3 regions of the Mesorhizobium sp. 128a genome follow, and region 2 is predicted to be linked to each of the others. Evidence: riboswitches for the same ligand, from Rfam matches in the RefSeq annotation. Region 2 holds a riboswitch; each other region holds the start of a gene.
What was found. Region 2 has a riboswitch for cobalamin ahead of ACWTU9_RS28275 (CbtB domain-containing protein). Riboswitches for the same ligand answer to the same signal wherever they lie in the genome.
Positions count from the first base shown of each region.

Region 1: another riboswitch for cobalamin. It lies ahead of ACWTU9_RS02360 (aromatic ring-hydroxylating oxygenase subunit alpha); the one in region 2 lies ahead of ACWTU9_RS28275 (CbtB domain-containing protein).
Region 3: another riboswitch for cobalamin. It lies ahead of metE (5-methyltetrahydropteroyltriglutamate--homocysteine S-methyltransferase); the one in region 2 lies ahead of ACWTU9_RS28275 (CbtB domain-containing protein).

Region 1 is NZ_JBSPKY010000001.1:520,072-525,142, forward strand. Features, by position in the region: gene ACWTU9_RS02355 (2Fe-2S iron-sulfur cluster-binding protein) at 1-519, opposite strand, end outside; gene ACWTU9_RS02360 (aromatic ring-hydroxylating oxygenase subunit alpha) at 598-1,845, opposite strand; cobalamin riboswitch at 1,963-2,164, opposite strand; gene ACWTU9_RS02365 (DUF680 domain-containing protein) at 2,664-2,867, shown strand; gene ACWTU9_RS02370 (DUF680 domain-containing protein) at 2,949-3,152, shown strand; gene ACWTU9_RS02375 (DUF680 domain-containing protein) at 3,270-3,509, shown strand; gene ACWTU9_RS02380 (ABC transporter ATP-binding protein) at 3,584-4,696, opposite strand; gene bglA (beta-galactosidase BglA) at 4,762-5,071, opposite strand, start outside.
Region 2 is NZ_JBSPKY010000022.1:86,606-91,676, reverse strand. Features, by position in the region: gene cbiB (adenosylcobinamide-phosphate synthase CbiB) at 1-916, shown strand, start outside; gene ACWTU9_RS28295 (hypothetical protein) at 931-1,245, opposite strand; gene cobO (cob(I)yrinic acid a,c-diamide adenosyltransferase) at 1,271-1,885, opposite strand; gene cobU (bifunctional adenosylcobinamide kinase/adenosylcobinamide-phosphate guanylyltransferase) at 1,885-2,397, opposite strand; gene ACWTU9_RS28280 (CbtA family protein) at 2,390-3,169, opposite strand; gene ACWTU9_RS28275 (CbtB domain-containing protein) at 3,185-3,364, opposite strand; cobalamin riboswitch at 3,401-3,595, opposite strand; gene ACWTU9_RS28270 (gamma-glutamylcyclotransferase) at 3,663-4,355, opposite strand; gene ACWTU9_RS28265 (aromatic ring-hydroxylating oxygenase subunit alpha) at 4,473-5,071, shown strand, end outside.
Region 3 is NZ_JBSPKY010000037.1:9,925-14,995, forward strand. Features, by position in the region: gene metE (5-methyltetrahydropteroyltriglutamate--homocysteine S-methyltransferase) at 1-1,108, opposite strand, end outside; cobalamin riboswitch at 1,198-1,399, opposite strand; gene ACWTU9_RS31745 (autoinducer binding domain-containing protein) at 1,864-2,235, shown strand; gene ACWTU9_RS31750 (LuxR C-terminal-related transcriptional regulator) at 2,186-2,614, shown strand; gene ACWTU9_RS31755 (hypothetical protein) at 2,866-3,132, shown strand; gene ACWTU9_RS31760 (NAD(P)/FAD-dependent oxidoreductase) at 3,107-4,453, opposite strand; gene ACWTU9_RS31765 (dipeptidase) at 4,798-5,071, shown strand, end outside.

The DNA.
Region 1 (5,071 bases), on a different contig from region 2:
TTCCTTGCGGAAGATGATCTCTTCGGCACGCCGCGCGCAGTTGACGAAGCCCACATCCGTCCATGGCGCGCAATCGTTCAGCCAGCGCAGCATCGACATCATCGGCGTCACGCCGGAGCCGGCAGAAATGAACAGATATTTTGCCGCCGGGTGGCTGTGCAACGAAAAATCGCCGGCCGGTCCATAGGCCTTGACGTGCGAGCCGGGCACCAGATGGTCGAACATCCAGCGTGTGCCGATGCTGCCGGCCTGTGCCTTCACCGTCACCGCGATCGAAAACGGCCGCGACGGCGAGGATGACAGCGTGTAGGTGCGCATCAGCGGCCCGTCCGGTGTCGGCAGCTCCAGCGTCACGAACTGGCCCGGCTTGTAGCGGAACCAGGTCTGGTTGTCGGAGCGGAAGGTGAAGGTCTTGACGTCAGGCGCCTCGTCGCTGACGCCGATCACTTCCAGCACCTGCAGCTTGTCGTTCCACGGCGCCATCTGGTCGAGATGGCGATAGAGCCCAAGATCCGTCATCGCATTCATCCCTCAAGTCCTTTTGCTCTGCTCATGTCATGATCCCAAAACCGCGAAACACTTTTGGGCGACATGAGCTCACGCCACGCTGCGCAGCGCCGGCCGGCCGCCTTCGGCAAGACGGGGACCGATGAAGCCCGCGTACCATTCGACGAATTGGATCACGCCACCCTCGTGCAGCTCCGAATAGGGGCCCGGCTCATAGGCCGGCGACAGGATGCCGAAGGCGTTTTCCTCGACGATGCGGCGGTCCTGGTCGTTGGTCTCGGTCCAGACATGCGTGAGCTCTTCAAGGCTGTAATCGACGCCCTCGATCGCATCCTTGTGTACCAGCCACTTGGTTGTCACCGCGGTTTCGGTGGCGCTGATCGGCAGCACGCGGAAGGTCACGGCATGGTCGATCAGGATGTGGTTCCAGGTCGTCGGATAGTGGTAATGCATCAAGGTGCCGATGCGATCGGCGGCAACGGTGTCGGAAAGGTTCTTCGTCACCGCGCGCTTTCCCGTCATCGTATAGCTGACGGCATCGCGCAGCAGCGGCGCGCGGGTGGCGCGATATTGTCCGGCCGGATCGATGCGGAACTTGCTCGGCAGGCCCGCCGCCTCACATTTTGCCCAGTGCGCCACCATCTCCGGGTCGCTGTCTGCGCCCTGCACACCGGTCACGGTCGGCGCTTCCGGAAATGTCTTGCACAGTTCGGGATGGTTGCCGGCGCAGTGATAACACTCGCGGTTGTTTTCCCAGACCAGCTTCCAGTTGCCCTTCTCGATGATCGTGCTCTCGAAGGCGACCTTGGCTTCATTCAGCCGGTGCGGCTTGAGGTACGGTTCGATCATGGCCCGCATCGGCGCGAAGTCTGCGGGTTCTTTCGCCAGGCAAATGAAGACGTAACCGGCCACACTTTCGCAGGCGACCGGCTTCAGGCCGAACTGGCTCTTGTCGAAACCCTCGGCCATCTGGCGGGCAAACAGCAGTCGGCCATCCAGCTCGTAGGTCCACTGGTGATAGGGGCAGACGAGCTTCGCCGCCGTGCCTTTCTCAGTGTTGCAGACGCGGCTGCCGCGATGACGGCAGGAATTGTGAAAGGCGTTGATGTTGCCCTTCTGGTCGCGGACAAGCACCACCGGATAGTCGCCGATCTGCACGGTGATATAGCTGCCGGGCTTCGGCAGCTCGCAATCATGGCCGATGAACAGCCAGTCGCGATACCAGATCAGCTCCATGTCGAGCTTGAAGTAGTCCGGGTCGGTGTAGAAGGGCTGCTCGAGCGAATAACCTTGCTTACGGCTGTTCAAGAGCCTCTGCATGTCGTTGCGCGCATCCATAGTTCTGTCCTCATGGTTCAAGGACTGAACTTGGTGGTGATGGAGGAAGGATCGGCTGCAGGCCAGCGCGATGCCGGACATGCACTATCCACCTCTTGACCGCCCACCGCGATCAGTCGAGTTCAAGTATCTCGGGCTGGTTTCCGGGCTCTGGAGTTGTCCTGCGGACCATCGCGACACCTTCCCAGGCTTCTCGCCCAGTGGTCTCCCGTTGCGACTTGAACTCCACCACCGTTGCGGGGGCAGCGCCGGATTCTGACCGGCTTCCCAATTCTCCGCTCCGTCGTCACGAAGCGGCACCTGAGATGCGATCATCTAATCACGGCAGCGGTCGCGACATCGGCATGAAAGCGACATCGTCTCCATGCGGCGCGACACGCATCGCATGCGCATAGGCTGGCGACTGCGGGGCCGAAATCCTGATTTGGCGAGCGATCTTTGCTGTTTCGAATCGCCTCTTATCCGGCTCTTGGCCGGGTCAAAAAAGACCAACAGTATCGAAAAGTGACTATTAGCAATTTCTAAAATCGAACCGAACGGTTCGTTTCTGTTGACAATGCGTGCAGGACGGTGTGAACGCTGACGCCCTGACACACTCGGTGAGCCTGATGGCGCTGTTACGTAAGGCTTTGTATTATTTGCATAAAACGAGATGGTAGGCATGCTTACGAAAATTACAAGAGGTGAAGTCATGGCCCAGCCGGAACAACTTCGTGATTGGAAACCAGCCTCTGGCTTTCCCACATCGGGCCTGTCCGAACGACGCGAATTCTCCCACCACACGCCGCTAGACGGACAGACAAACTGGAGTGCTAAAAATGAAAAAGATCATCCTCACTGCCGCCGCCGTTTTGGCCGTCACCGGCAGCGCCTTCGCTAGTAGCGACAATTACGGTTCCAATGGAGCGAACCAGCCCACCGCAGCGGCTGACGGCTCGTATACGGCTTCCATTCAGAAGTCGGCGCCCGTTGATAAGCGGCCCGTCGTTCAGGGCAGCGACCGCAACCTCTTCGGCCATTAACAGCTGATCCCGATCCAAACAAAAAGAGTGGCGGCCCATCCGTCGCTGTTGGGATCTCCAAGAAATTCAGGAGTATTTGAAATGAAAAAGATTATCCTCGCTGCCGCCGCCGTTGTGGCCATTTCCGGCAGCGCTTTCGCCGCCAGTGACAACTATGGTTCGAACGGTGCCAACCAGCCTGCGGTTACGTCGACCGACAGTGGCCACACGGCTTCGGTTGCGAAGTCGGATTCGGCTGCTCAGGCCCCCGCACAGGGCGCCGACCGCAACCTCTTCGGCCGCTAACGGCCGATCGGGATCCGACCTCAGGGTTTTCCAACAACGATCCCGGTCGAACATCGAACAAATCGCAGAGCGGCGGGATAGCCGCTTTGCCGCATGATGAAACTCAGGAGACCTGAAATGAAGAAGATTGCTCTTGCTGCCGCTGCGCTTTTGGTTGCCGCCGGCAGTGCTTACGCCCGCAACGATAATGTCGGCTCCAGCGCCGTCGACAACCAGGCGACCGCCAACGTCGACAACACACGGACGTCGTCGGTTCCGAACACCGGTTCGCCGGTCTACAAGCTGTTGAACTCGTCGGGCGACGTACAGAAATCCGTGCCGCAAGGCAGCGACCGGGACCTCTTCGGCAACCGCTAACAGCCGAAGTTTCCAAAAAAAAGCGGCGGGCCTGGCCCGCCGCTTTTTTTCATGCCGATACGACGAGCCGACTCTCAGGCAGCCTTCACTTCCACCGGCTTGAGCGAGAACGAGTGTCCGTCGGCATCGAAGATGTGCAGGTCGCCGGCATCCGCAGTCAGCCGGAGCTTTGCACCGCGCTTGACCTCGACATTGCCGGGCAGCTTGGTCACCAGCGGCAGGTCGGCGCGGCCGATGTCGATATAGACCAGCTGGACCTCGCCGAGCTGCTCGACATAGTCCACCACGCCTTCGAAGAGATATTCCGTGCCGGTGGCGACCGACAGATCCTCCGGCCGCACGCCGAAGCTGACCGCCGCACCCTTGGCGGACGCCGGCGTTGCGATCGGCACTGTCGCCTTGCGGCCGCCGACATGGCTGACGACGGTCGGGTCGCCCGTCTTGTCGATGGTCGCCGGCAGGATGTTCATGGCCGGCGAGCCGATGAACTGGGCAACGAACAGATTGCCGGGCTTCTTGTAGAGGTCCATCGGCGTGCCGACCTGCTCGATATGGCCGTCCTTCAGCACCACGATGCGGTCGGCCAGCGTCATGGCTTCGACCTGGTCATGGGTGACGTAGATCATGGTCGTGTTGGGCATCGATTCCTTGAGCTTGGCGATTTCGATGCGGGTGGCGACGCGGAGCGCGGCGTCGAGGTTCGACAGCGGCTCGTCGAACAGGAACACCTTCGGGTTGCGCACGATGGCGCGGCCGATGGCGACGCGCTGGCGCTGGCCGCCCGACATCGCCTTGGGCAGACGGTCGAGATATTTGGTCAGTTGCAGGATTTCCGCTGCCTGCCGCACCCTTTTGTCGATCTCGGCCTTGCTTTCCTTGCCGATCTTCATCGAGAACGCCATGTTGTCGTAGACGGTCATGTGCGGATAGAGCGCGTAGGACTGGAACACCATGGCGATGCCGCGCTTCGAAGGCGGCACATCGTTCACGACCTCGCCGGCGATCTTCAGCTCGCCGGAGGTGATCTCCTCAAGCCCGGCGATGGACCTCAGCAAGGTCGACTTGCCGCAGCCCGAAGGGCCGACAAAGACGATGAACTCGCCCGACTTTATGTCGAGGTCGATGCCATGGAGAATGTGCAGATTGCCGTATGATTTCTTCACTTGTCTCAGCGTGACATCGGCCATGATTTCCTCCCAGTGATTTCCCTAGAGAACCCAGATTTCCTCAAGAAATTCCGCTTCGTCAAAACTCAGTCGATACGCCCGAACCAGGCGCCGTAGCCGCCGAGGCGGATGGAGCCTGTGCCGGATTGTCCCGAAAAACCGTGTCCGGCCAAGGGCTGCAGCGCCTGGCCGCCGAGATCGACCTCGGCCGGCCTGCTGCCCAGATTGAAGACGCAGACGATTTGCTCGTTGCCCTCGCGGCGGGTGAAGGCGACGGTGTCGCCCTCGCTTTCGATGAACTCGATGTCGCCTTTGGCCAGCGCCGGATGCTGGCGGCGGAAGCCGAGAAAGCGCCGGTAGTGCTCGAGCAGCGAGGCGGCGTCGCCCTGCTGCACG
Region 2 (5,071 bases):
CGTTGGCCATCCCGTCACCTGGTTCGGCAGGCTGATATCCTTTCTCGACCTCAGGCTCAACCGCGCCACTGATTCCGACGCCTTGCGTCGCCGCCGCGGCGTACACGCGCTGCTGGTCATTGTGCTGGTGCCGGCGGTGATTGCCTTCATCGTACAAATCCTGCTCTGGGAGCTCTTTCCTGCCGGCATGATCGTCACGGCGATCCTGGCATCGTCGCTGCTGTCGCAGAAGAGCCTTACCGAACATGTCGAGGCCGTGGCCGATGCGCTGGACACAGGTGGACTGGCGCTCGGGCGCATTGCGGTTGCGCGCATCGTCGGCCGCGATCCCGAAAAGCTCGATCACGCCGGCGTCAGCCGCGCCGCGATCGAAAGCCTGGCCGAGAATTTTTCCGACGGCATCGTCGCCCCCGCCTTCTGGACCGGCGTTTGCGGGCTGGCCGGCGGCGTCGCCTACAAGGCCGCCAACACCGCCGATTCGATGATCGGCCACCGCACCCCGCGCCACGAGGCCTTCGGCCGGGCGGCAGCACTTTTCGACGACTGGATCAACCTGCCGGCCTCCCGGCTGACCGCGCTGCTCATCATTGGCGCCGCCTTTCTTGTCAGCGGCGCCGATCCTCGCAACGCATGGGAAGCGGTGCGGCGCGACGCCAAAAAGCATCGATCGCCCAATGCCGGCTGGCCGGAGGCGGCGATGGCCGGCGCGCTCGGCCTGGCGCTCGCCGGCCCGCGCAGCTATGGCGGCGTTGTCGTTGAGGATGCGTTCATGGGCGAAGGCGGCCGCCGCGAAGCCGAGAGCCTGGACATCAGGCGGGCACTGAAACTCTACCAGGTCGCCGATTATCTGCTGATTGGGTTGTTTGGGATCCTGTCGGCGGTCGTCATCTATCTGGATATCTTGGTCTCGCAGTAAATCGGCCGCCTGACTCACCAGGAGACACGGACTTCCTTGGCGTTTGGATCCACAGCCGCGCCATATCTTTTGATCGCGTAACCTCCGGCGGCCACAGCCGAGGATTTCAGCACAGGCTCAATCACAAGGAAAAGCTTCTCGGCGTCTGGCCCGTACAGATAGAGGGTGCATTTGCCCCCGCCAAACTCGTCACCGTCAAATTCGCCGACATGCGCATTCGAAACCGCTTGTTCCAACCGATCTTCCAGAACTTGGAGCGATTGCCTCTCGTCCGGCGCCCCGAACTGACCGCCACTCAGAAGAAGATAGACGATCACGGCTTGTTCCAACGGTCATCTCCCGAAGTTAGGCCCTCTAAAACTCAATCCCCTGCTGCGCTTTCACGCCCGCAGAAAAATGGTGCTTGGTCACACCCATCTCCGTCACAAGATCCGCCGCCTCGACCAGTGCCGGCTTGGCGTTGCGGCCGGTGACTACGACATGCAGGCCTTCGCGCCGCGCCTTCAACGCCGCCACCACCTTGTCGATGTCGAGATAGTCGTAGCGCAGCGCAATGTTCAGTTCGTCGAGCACGACGAGGCTGATAGAGGGATCGGCGATCAGCTCCAGCGCCTTGGCCCAGGCGGCTTCGGCAGCCGCGATGTCGCGCTTCAGATCCTGCGTTTCCCAGGTGAAACCCTCGCCCATCGTGTGCCAGACGACGCGGTCGCCGAAGGCGGCAAAGGCATCCTTTTCGCCGGTGTGCCATTTGCCCTTGATGAACTGGACGACGCCGACACGCTTGCCGTAGCCGAGCATGCGCAGCGCCAGCCCGAACGCCGCCGTGGTCTTGCCCTTGCCGGGTCCGGTGTTGACGATCAGCAGCCCCTTCTCGACCGTCTTTTCCGCAACCTCGGCATCCTGCACCGCCTTGCGCTTGGCCATCTTGGCGCGGTGGCGTTCTTCGTCTCTTGCGTCGATATCGGTCATTATTTCACCTTGAGCGGCAGCCCGGCCACCATCAATAGCACCGTATCGGCAATGGCCGCGACCTGCTGGTTGAGCCGGCCGGCAGCGTCGCGGAAACGGCGCGCGAGCGCGTTGTCGGGCACGATGCCTTGCCCGACTTCGTTGGAGACCACAAACCACGGCCCGCGCGGCCGCGCCAGCACATCGCCAAGCCGCCGGCATTCTGCATCAAGATCATGGTCGGAAAGCATATGGTTGGTCAGCCACAGCGTCAGGCAGTCGACGAGCACCGGCTGGTTGTCAGGCAAGACCTCGAGCGCGCCGGCAAGATCGAGCGGCGCATCAATGGTCGTCCAGCCTTCGCCGCGCCGCGACCGATGCTGCGCGATGCGCGCGCGCATCTCGTCGTCATAGGCTTCCGCGGTGGCGATATAGGCCCATGGTGGCGGCAGCGTCGTCGCCAGGGTTTCGGCATGCGCGCTCTTGCCGGAGCGCGCGCCGCCGATGATGAAGGTCAAACTGCGATCAGGCAAAGCTGTCGCGCAGGCTGGTCGCCGTGCCGGTGAAGCGTCCGCGCACCAAGCCGACAACCGCGCCGAGCACCAGCCAGAACACCAGATTGGTCACCGTCACCGCCACCACGAACTGATGGTGCAGGCCTTCGGGAATCGTTGTCTTGAAATCGTCGGGCTGCGGCGCGCCGACAATATGCGGGGCAACGATGAGCAGCACGGCCAGGACGGTTAGCGGCGCCGAGGTGCGGAAAGCGATCAGCGCAAGGCCTATCGCGGTCGCGATCACCGTTGCCCACCACCAGATCTGGCGCTGGAGCAGATCGGCAACCGGCATTGCCGGCAGTTCCGGCGGCAGGCCGAGGCCCGGCGCCAGCGTGAACACGGCAAAGCCGGCCAGGCCCCAGAACACGCCCTGACGCCAATTGCCGATGCCGCCGGCGAATTCGGAAACCGCCACCAGGACCAGCGCGAAACCGATGCCGGTAACGATGTTGGCCAGCACGCTGAACGCGAAGCGCTCGAAGCCATCGGCCGGCGCCCAGCCTTCGTCCTCCGCCGGCGCGGCCGCTTCAGCCGGTGCGGGTGCTGCGGTGCTCATGGCCTTGGTGCCCGCAGCGTTGGCGGCGGGCGCCGCAGCATGCTCATGGTCATGGCCGCCACCGGCCTGTTCGTAGACTTCCGCCTTCAAGATGAGCGGCACGGTGGCATAGGCCTGCATGCAGGCGAGAACGACGCCAGCCACGAGCCCGGCAATCGCCGCGACGAACACGACGTTGCGAAACAGGTTCATGATGTCAGATCCTCGTCAGTGGCAGGGAAACGCCATCGAATGGCGATAGTCGTGCGCGGCATTGTGGACCGCATCGATATGCGAGAAGCCGACAACGCCGATGACGAAAATGCCCAGAAACGCGCTAAGCACGAGCTGCATGAAGCGCGACTGCGAGGAGACGGAAGCGCCGAGGGAGACGGTAGCGGTATTCATATCTTGTCCTTTCGCCCTCCACCCGAGGGCATCGAAGTCAGTTCCCTGTCGCCGGCAGGTCTCCTGGCTCGCGGATCAGCGCCCTTCCCCACCTTCCCGAAGAAAAATCCTCAGTGGCTTGGAGAGGACTACCGCACACAGTTGCGGGGGCAGCCACGGCATCGGGCAACAAGACAGCCCTCACCGCATTCCCTCTTGGTCCCTAATGGAACCGACGACATGCGTGACTATAGGCTGAAACAGCCGCATCCGGCAAACCAAATTCCGCCGGCCAACAGCGCGAATGCGCCATGCAGCGTTACGGGTTCAAGGCGGAGATCCGCTCGGCAACCAGCCGCTGCAGCCGCCACAGATGGCGATCGTGAATGCCGCGCTCCTCCAGATTCTTCACCGTATTGTAGAGATAGTCGGCGCCTGACCCCCAGTGCCCGCAGGAAGTGGCCAGCCTGTCGACCACCTTCGCTTCGTCGAGCGGGCCGGAATAGGTCAGCCCGTTGCGGTTGATGACGAAAGCCAGGGCTCTGAGCGGACCGGCCTCGCTTGCAAGCTTCAGCATGCGCGGCCGGTAGCTTGTCGGCTTCAGCGTGACTTCGCGCCGGAACAGCCGGCCCAACTGCTCTCGCCGGTTGTCGTCGGCCAGCCGGAAGGCGACGCCTTTGCACTGTCCGCCACTGTCGAGCGCCATCATCAGGCCGGGGCTTTCCTTGGTGCCGCGCCAGCGCGTCATGTTCATGCAAAAGGAGCGGTGCCAGCCGCGTGCCAGCGCAACGCGGTCCTCGACATAATCGATTTCCGGTTTCCAGATCAGCGAGCCGTAGCCGAACAGCCACAGCGGTTCGCTGTCGGGGAGTTCGGCCTGCAATTCATCCAGCAGCGAATCGTAGTCGCTGTCATCGAGGTGCATCGCCTCCGGGTCAGGTCCGGCGTCGGCGATCTCGCGCCAGCAGCGCGCGACCAATTCCGGCGTAAGCGACATCTGTCGTGAGGCCACGTTCCGAATCCCCCATATCGCGACATGATTATGCGCCGCGCCTCAAATCGGCAATGTCAGCCGCAATTGACAAACGATTTACCGGGGTGTCGGCTGATGCATCACAGGAAGCCAGCCATGCAACCCAATCCGAGCCAGCGCGCCCCCTATAACGGCCTGACCAAGGCCGAACCGACGCTGCCGTCCTCGGCCTATTGGGACGCGGAAAGCTACCGGCGCGATCTCGACGCCATCTGGTACAAAAGCTGGCTGCTCGTCTGCCGCGAGGCCGACCTTGCCCAGCCCTTGGCTTTCAGGACCTTCCGCGTCGGCACGCAGGAGATCGTCGTGCTGCGCGACGACACCGGCGAACTGCGCGCCTTCCACAACACCTGCCGGCATCGCGGCTCGCAGCTTTGCCAGGAGAGCGAGGGCCGGCTGAAGGCGCGGCTCATCACCTGCCCCTACCACGCCTGGTCCTATTCGCTGCGCGGCGACCTCGTGCGCGTTCCCTCGAAATCGCTGCCCGAGGGTTTCGACAAGGCCGACCTTCCGCTCTATCGCGTGGCGCTGTCGGTCTGGCGCGGCTTTGTCTTCGTCAACCTGCAGGAGGATGCCTCCGGTTCGGCGCAGGCGTCCTTCGATCCGGCATCCGGCAACCTCGGCAACTGGCCATTGGAAACGCTGGTATCAGGCCATGTGCTGCGCAAGGTGATGAACTGCAACTGGAAGATCTT
Region 3 (5,071 bases), on a different contig from region 2:
GTGCCGCGAATGCGAGCCATGACTTTACGTCCCGGTCGATCGTGGTTTCCAGTTCGAGGTCGATCGGCACGTGCAGAAGCGAGCACGAAGGCGCGATCTCCACTCGCTCCAGCGGCCAGCCGGCGACGACCGGCTTGATCCGGTCAAGCATGGGGCGCAGGTTTGCGCGCCAGACGTTGCGACCGTCGATCAGGCCAAGCGAAAGCACCAGGTGTTTTGGCGCAAGCCGGCCCACTGCCTCCAATTGTTCGGGTGCACGTGCAAGGTCGAGATGCAGGCCCGCCACAGGAAGCGAAATTGCGGTCTCGAGATTGCCATCTAGGCCGCCGAAGTAGGTGGCGAGCATGATCTTTAGCTCCGGCGCCGCTTTCGAAAGGCGGTCATAGGCAAAGTTGAACGCGTCTTGCTCGTTTGGAATGAGGTCGAGCACAAGCGCCGGCTCATCGATCTGCACCCAGTCGGCGCCCGCGAGTTTCAGTCGACGTAGCAGCAGCTCGTAAACGGGCAGCAGCCGCGGCAGCAGCGAAACAGGGTTGAAGTCCCGGGTGGGCGACTTGGCGAGCTTGAGGAAGGTGACGGGCCCAAGGATGGCCGGGCGAGTGTGAATGCCCAACGCTCTGGCATCAAGGAAGTGATCCAATGGCTTTGACGACGATAGGGCAAAGGCTTGATCATCGGCGAGCTCGGGGACCATGTAGTGGTAATTGGTGTCGAACCACTTTGTCATTTCCAGCGCTGTCACGGCCTGACTGTGATTGGTCTGCCCGCCACCGCCAGCTTCTCCTTGGCTGCCCCGCGCCATGGCAAAATAGGTGTCGAGCGAGATTTCCCCCTCGTTCCAGCCATAGCGTGGCGGGATCGCGCCGACCATTGTTGCCGTGTCGAGCACATGATCGTAGAGCGAGAAGTCGTTGGACGGGATCTTTGTCACGCCGCGTTCGCGTTGTTCAATCCAGTTCGCGACACGCAGCGCCCGCGCCGTTTCGAGAAGGTCGGCGGCGGAACATTTTCGCGACCAATAGGCTTCAAGCGCGCGCTTTAGCTCGCGACAGCGCCCAATGCGCGGCACGCCAAGCGTGGCTACAGGAACTTTGTGACAGAGAGACATACCATACCCCGATGATTGGGGCGTGGATGCAAAGCAGACGTTGGCAAGCAGACGAGCCGGTTGCTACGCCCACCGAGACACCCCGCCCGTGGACCTTGTTCGCCGAGGCAGGTTTCCTGGCTCGCGGGTCAACACCTCAGCCCGTCTTCCCGAGGCTATTGACCTCAGTGACATGAGTGGGCTTGGCTCACCGCTTACAGTTGCGGGGGCAGCGACGGCATCTTCACCGGCTTCCCTCTTAGCTCTGTTGCGGACGAACCGCATCAGAGAACCATCGACTACTTACATTCCCCGGAGAGGACATTGCTGTCAACCACATAAACAAATCTTTGTATCGTGATCCGACTGGTACGATAGTTGCCAGGAGTCGGGTGATCGCGACCGTCCTTTCGGCCGGTAGCCTGCTCAATTTCTTTGCCAAGCGTGTGGAGCGAACTGTCGCAGGTTCCAGACTGCGAACTGACAGGGGTTGACTCCGATCATGCTGCAAGGAACATTTCCGATATACTCGAACTGAGCTTAGTCAGAGGGCAATCATGCTCGAATTGCGCACTCGGTGACGCGCGCGGAACGGATCTGCCCGCCGGTCGACTGGCATCAAGACCATGCTCGACCTCAGCCCGAGCAACATCGCTCATCCGGTCGAACGACAGCGAGGACAGTTTTCGGCCAGCCCCGGTCGGCCAGCAATGCGAGATGCTTGACCCGGCACTCACCCGAGCCGCAAACGACCACCATTATGGAAGCAATGCGTTATGGAAGCACCTGCGCTTTGGCGTCGGCACCTCGATGACACGTTCGAGTTCCTCAATCATATACACAAAAGCTCGAGCCAGCAGGAAATCTGTCGCCATCTGATTTCCTATGCCGAGCGGTTTGGCGCCAGAAACGTGTTGGCAGGACCGATCCCGCCGCCGCGTGCCTTGAGACGCGAGCAGATTTCCCATGTGCTGCTTGACGCTTGGCCACAGCAATGGTCGGAGCGCTATTTCTCCAACGGCTACCTTTATCGCGACCCCACCATTCGGCTTGTGAATCGTGGGGCCACGCCCTTCAGGTGGAGCGAGATCAATCAAGTTGTGCCGGTTTGTTTCCTTCGGCCGACGGATCATTGCGGAGGCAACTGAGTTTAATCTACGCGACGGCTTCACGATTCCGTTCGCGACATTGAACGGACAGGCGGTTGGATTTTCCGTTGCCGGGGAGAAGCTCGAGCCGGATCCGCACGACCGTCTCGCCTTTCAGTTCGTCGCCGCCTGCGCCTTCGGTTGCGCGGCCGTTCTGGCAGATGGAAAACGAGCCTCGAAACCGGTGCGTCTGTCACCTCGACAACAGGACGTCCTGCGCTGGGTTGCCGAAGGCCGCACCGTCGACAAGATCGCTGATCGCCTGAACATCAGCCGCAACACCGCAGATACGCATCTGCGATTGGTGCGCGAGAGGCTCGGTGTGACAAACAACGTGCATGCAGTCACGAAAGCTTTCCGCCTGGGGCTGATCAGCTAGCCTCCCGCCATTGCGTGATGCCGCAACGGTCCACGATGAACCGGCGGTTCGTCAACCGATCATCGGTGATCGATGAATGGGTCGGACTTGGTAGTCAAGGTGTTTTGGCTGACCGCTCTTACCATGCTTCTACCGCGCGACAGACGATCCAGCCCGACCGAAGTTGGGTACCTTAGCGACCCAAGGGCAAAACTGATCACAACGTTGGACGATGCTGGACGATCTTCGGCGATCTCGAGGAGATCGCGTCGATGGCCGTCATTGGGTTTTCAGGTTTTCCCCATTCCTTGAGCACGAAGCTCGGTCTTGGCGAGAGCTTTGAGCATGCTGCCGTATGGCCCGCAAATGCGAGTGTGGGAAAAGGCGAGGAACGCGGCGGAGGCGGCGGAGAAACCTTCGCGAAGACTTGGTCCGGGTGCGCACAGGCCAACCAGTTGTTCGACGCGCCGAGTGATGAATGGCTGGCGTTTCCGCAGCAGGAAGAGATTGCGGTCAAGATCGCGAGCAGCACGGAATGACCCGGTGTGTGGGACGAAAAAGGCTCGCGAGTGTTAGAATGCTCTTTCGAATGGAAAAACGTGCGACAGAGAAAGGCGCCAGATCGAGGCGTGGATCGCGTCCAAAAAGAAGATCGCCGACGATCCTGCCGGTCGTTGGACCTTGTGTCAGTCCGAGATGGCCGTGACCGAACGCATAAATGATATGCTCGCTGGGACCAGACCGGCCAATGACCGGCAGGCTGTCCGGCGTAGCTGGCCGATGACCACTCCATTCTGTCCTCCCCTCTTCCACGACATCTGGAAGATAGAGCTTCGCGAGCTTTAGCAGAGCCTTGGATCGCTCGAAATTTGGCATGGCCGTCAGACCGCCGAACTCTGCCGCCCCGCCGATCCGCAAACCAACAGAGAGCGGTGTCGCCACAAATTTTCGCTCTGCGAATATCACTTCGCGCTCAAGCGTGACCCCAGGCGAAGTAATGGTCGTGTTGTAACCGCGCTCGCTCTCAAGAAGCACACGGTCCCCCAATTGCCTGGCAAGCTTTGCTGACCAGGCGCCGGCTGCAATGACGACCTTTGTCGCCCCCAGTGTTCTACCGCCGTTCAGCGTGATCTCCGCACCGTCGCTAGTTGGAATTACACCATCCACCTGCCCTTTAAATACGTCGGCGCCGTTAGCGGCAAGCCAATTGCGCAAAACGTCAACGACCTTCTTCGGATTCGAAACGTGTGACCATTGCGGCGTGAACACCCCCCCTTTCACGATGGAACCAAGCGCCGGTTCCATGTCCCTGATTTGAGTCGCCGAGAACTCTTGGACGTCAAATCCGAGTGAGCGCTTTCTGTCCCACTGGCATTTGTCGTTTAGCAGACCGCTCTCACTCTCATATACAGTTAGCGCACCCTTACGAAACAGATCGCCTGCAATGCCGATCTCGTTGAGGAGCGGGACGAGGTCGTCGTAGACGCGTCTGTTGATTTGAAACAAGGCCTCGGAAATCCGGCTTACTTCGAACGCCGTGCCCGCGCTCGCAAAGCTCCAAAGCCAAGGGAACAGGTGAGGCGCGTGCGCGACTCGAAGCGCAAGCGGGCCGAGGGGATCCAGAAACCACAAGGGTACTTTCTTCCACAATCCGGGGACAGACGCGGGAATCACCTCTGTTACCGCAATGCCGCCGGCATTGCCGAATGAAACTTTGTCGCCCTCAGGATCGCGGTCGACCACTGTTACCGCAGCTCCGCTGTGAAGCGCCTCATACGCGACACTCAATCCCACAATGCCGGCTCCGACGACAATGACGTGGGCCATGTGAATCTCCCCTTCGATTGCCAGCGAGGCCATCGGGCATCTCGGCTTGATTGTATCCAATCTACAATCGGTTGACAAACTGATATTCGTGGTGATTAGATGAATTCGCTTCCAAGCGAACTTGGGGCTACCTGATTTTGGATGCTGAGAAGATTCACCGCGATGTTGTCATGTCAGGCTATTGCGCCGCCCGTGCAGAACAAGAGGCATGTCGAAGTTCGAAAGATCCCTTGATTGTCCACTGTTGTGTCATTGGGCGGCATACAACTGCGCCCGCGCTCGAGCGATACAGACCCAAGTCACCGTAGCCGAGCGATCGAAAATAGAATGCTGTTCTTCCCCGCGTTTTGTTTAACCCAGGACCGAAATTGACCCTCATGAGAAACACTGTAGACCTTCAGTCCGACGATAGGCTTCCGGAGTGGGCTGCACGCCTTCACCATGATGCTCTCGTCTGGGATGCACATGCCGGTCCGTCTCCATTTTGGAACTTAGACCTGAGTTTCCTGGACCGCTGGCGGCAGGGCGGGGCATCCTACTTGGGGATCAACATCGGGTACGATGTGATGCCCTGGCAGGATACGGTGCGCTGTGCCGCTCATTTCCGGCGCTGGATCGAAACGCGGCCCGACCGATTCATGATGGCCGGCA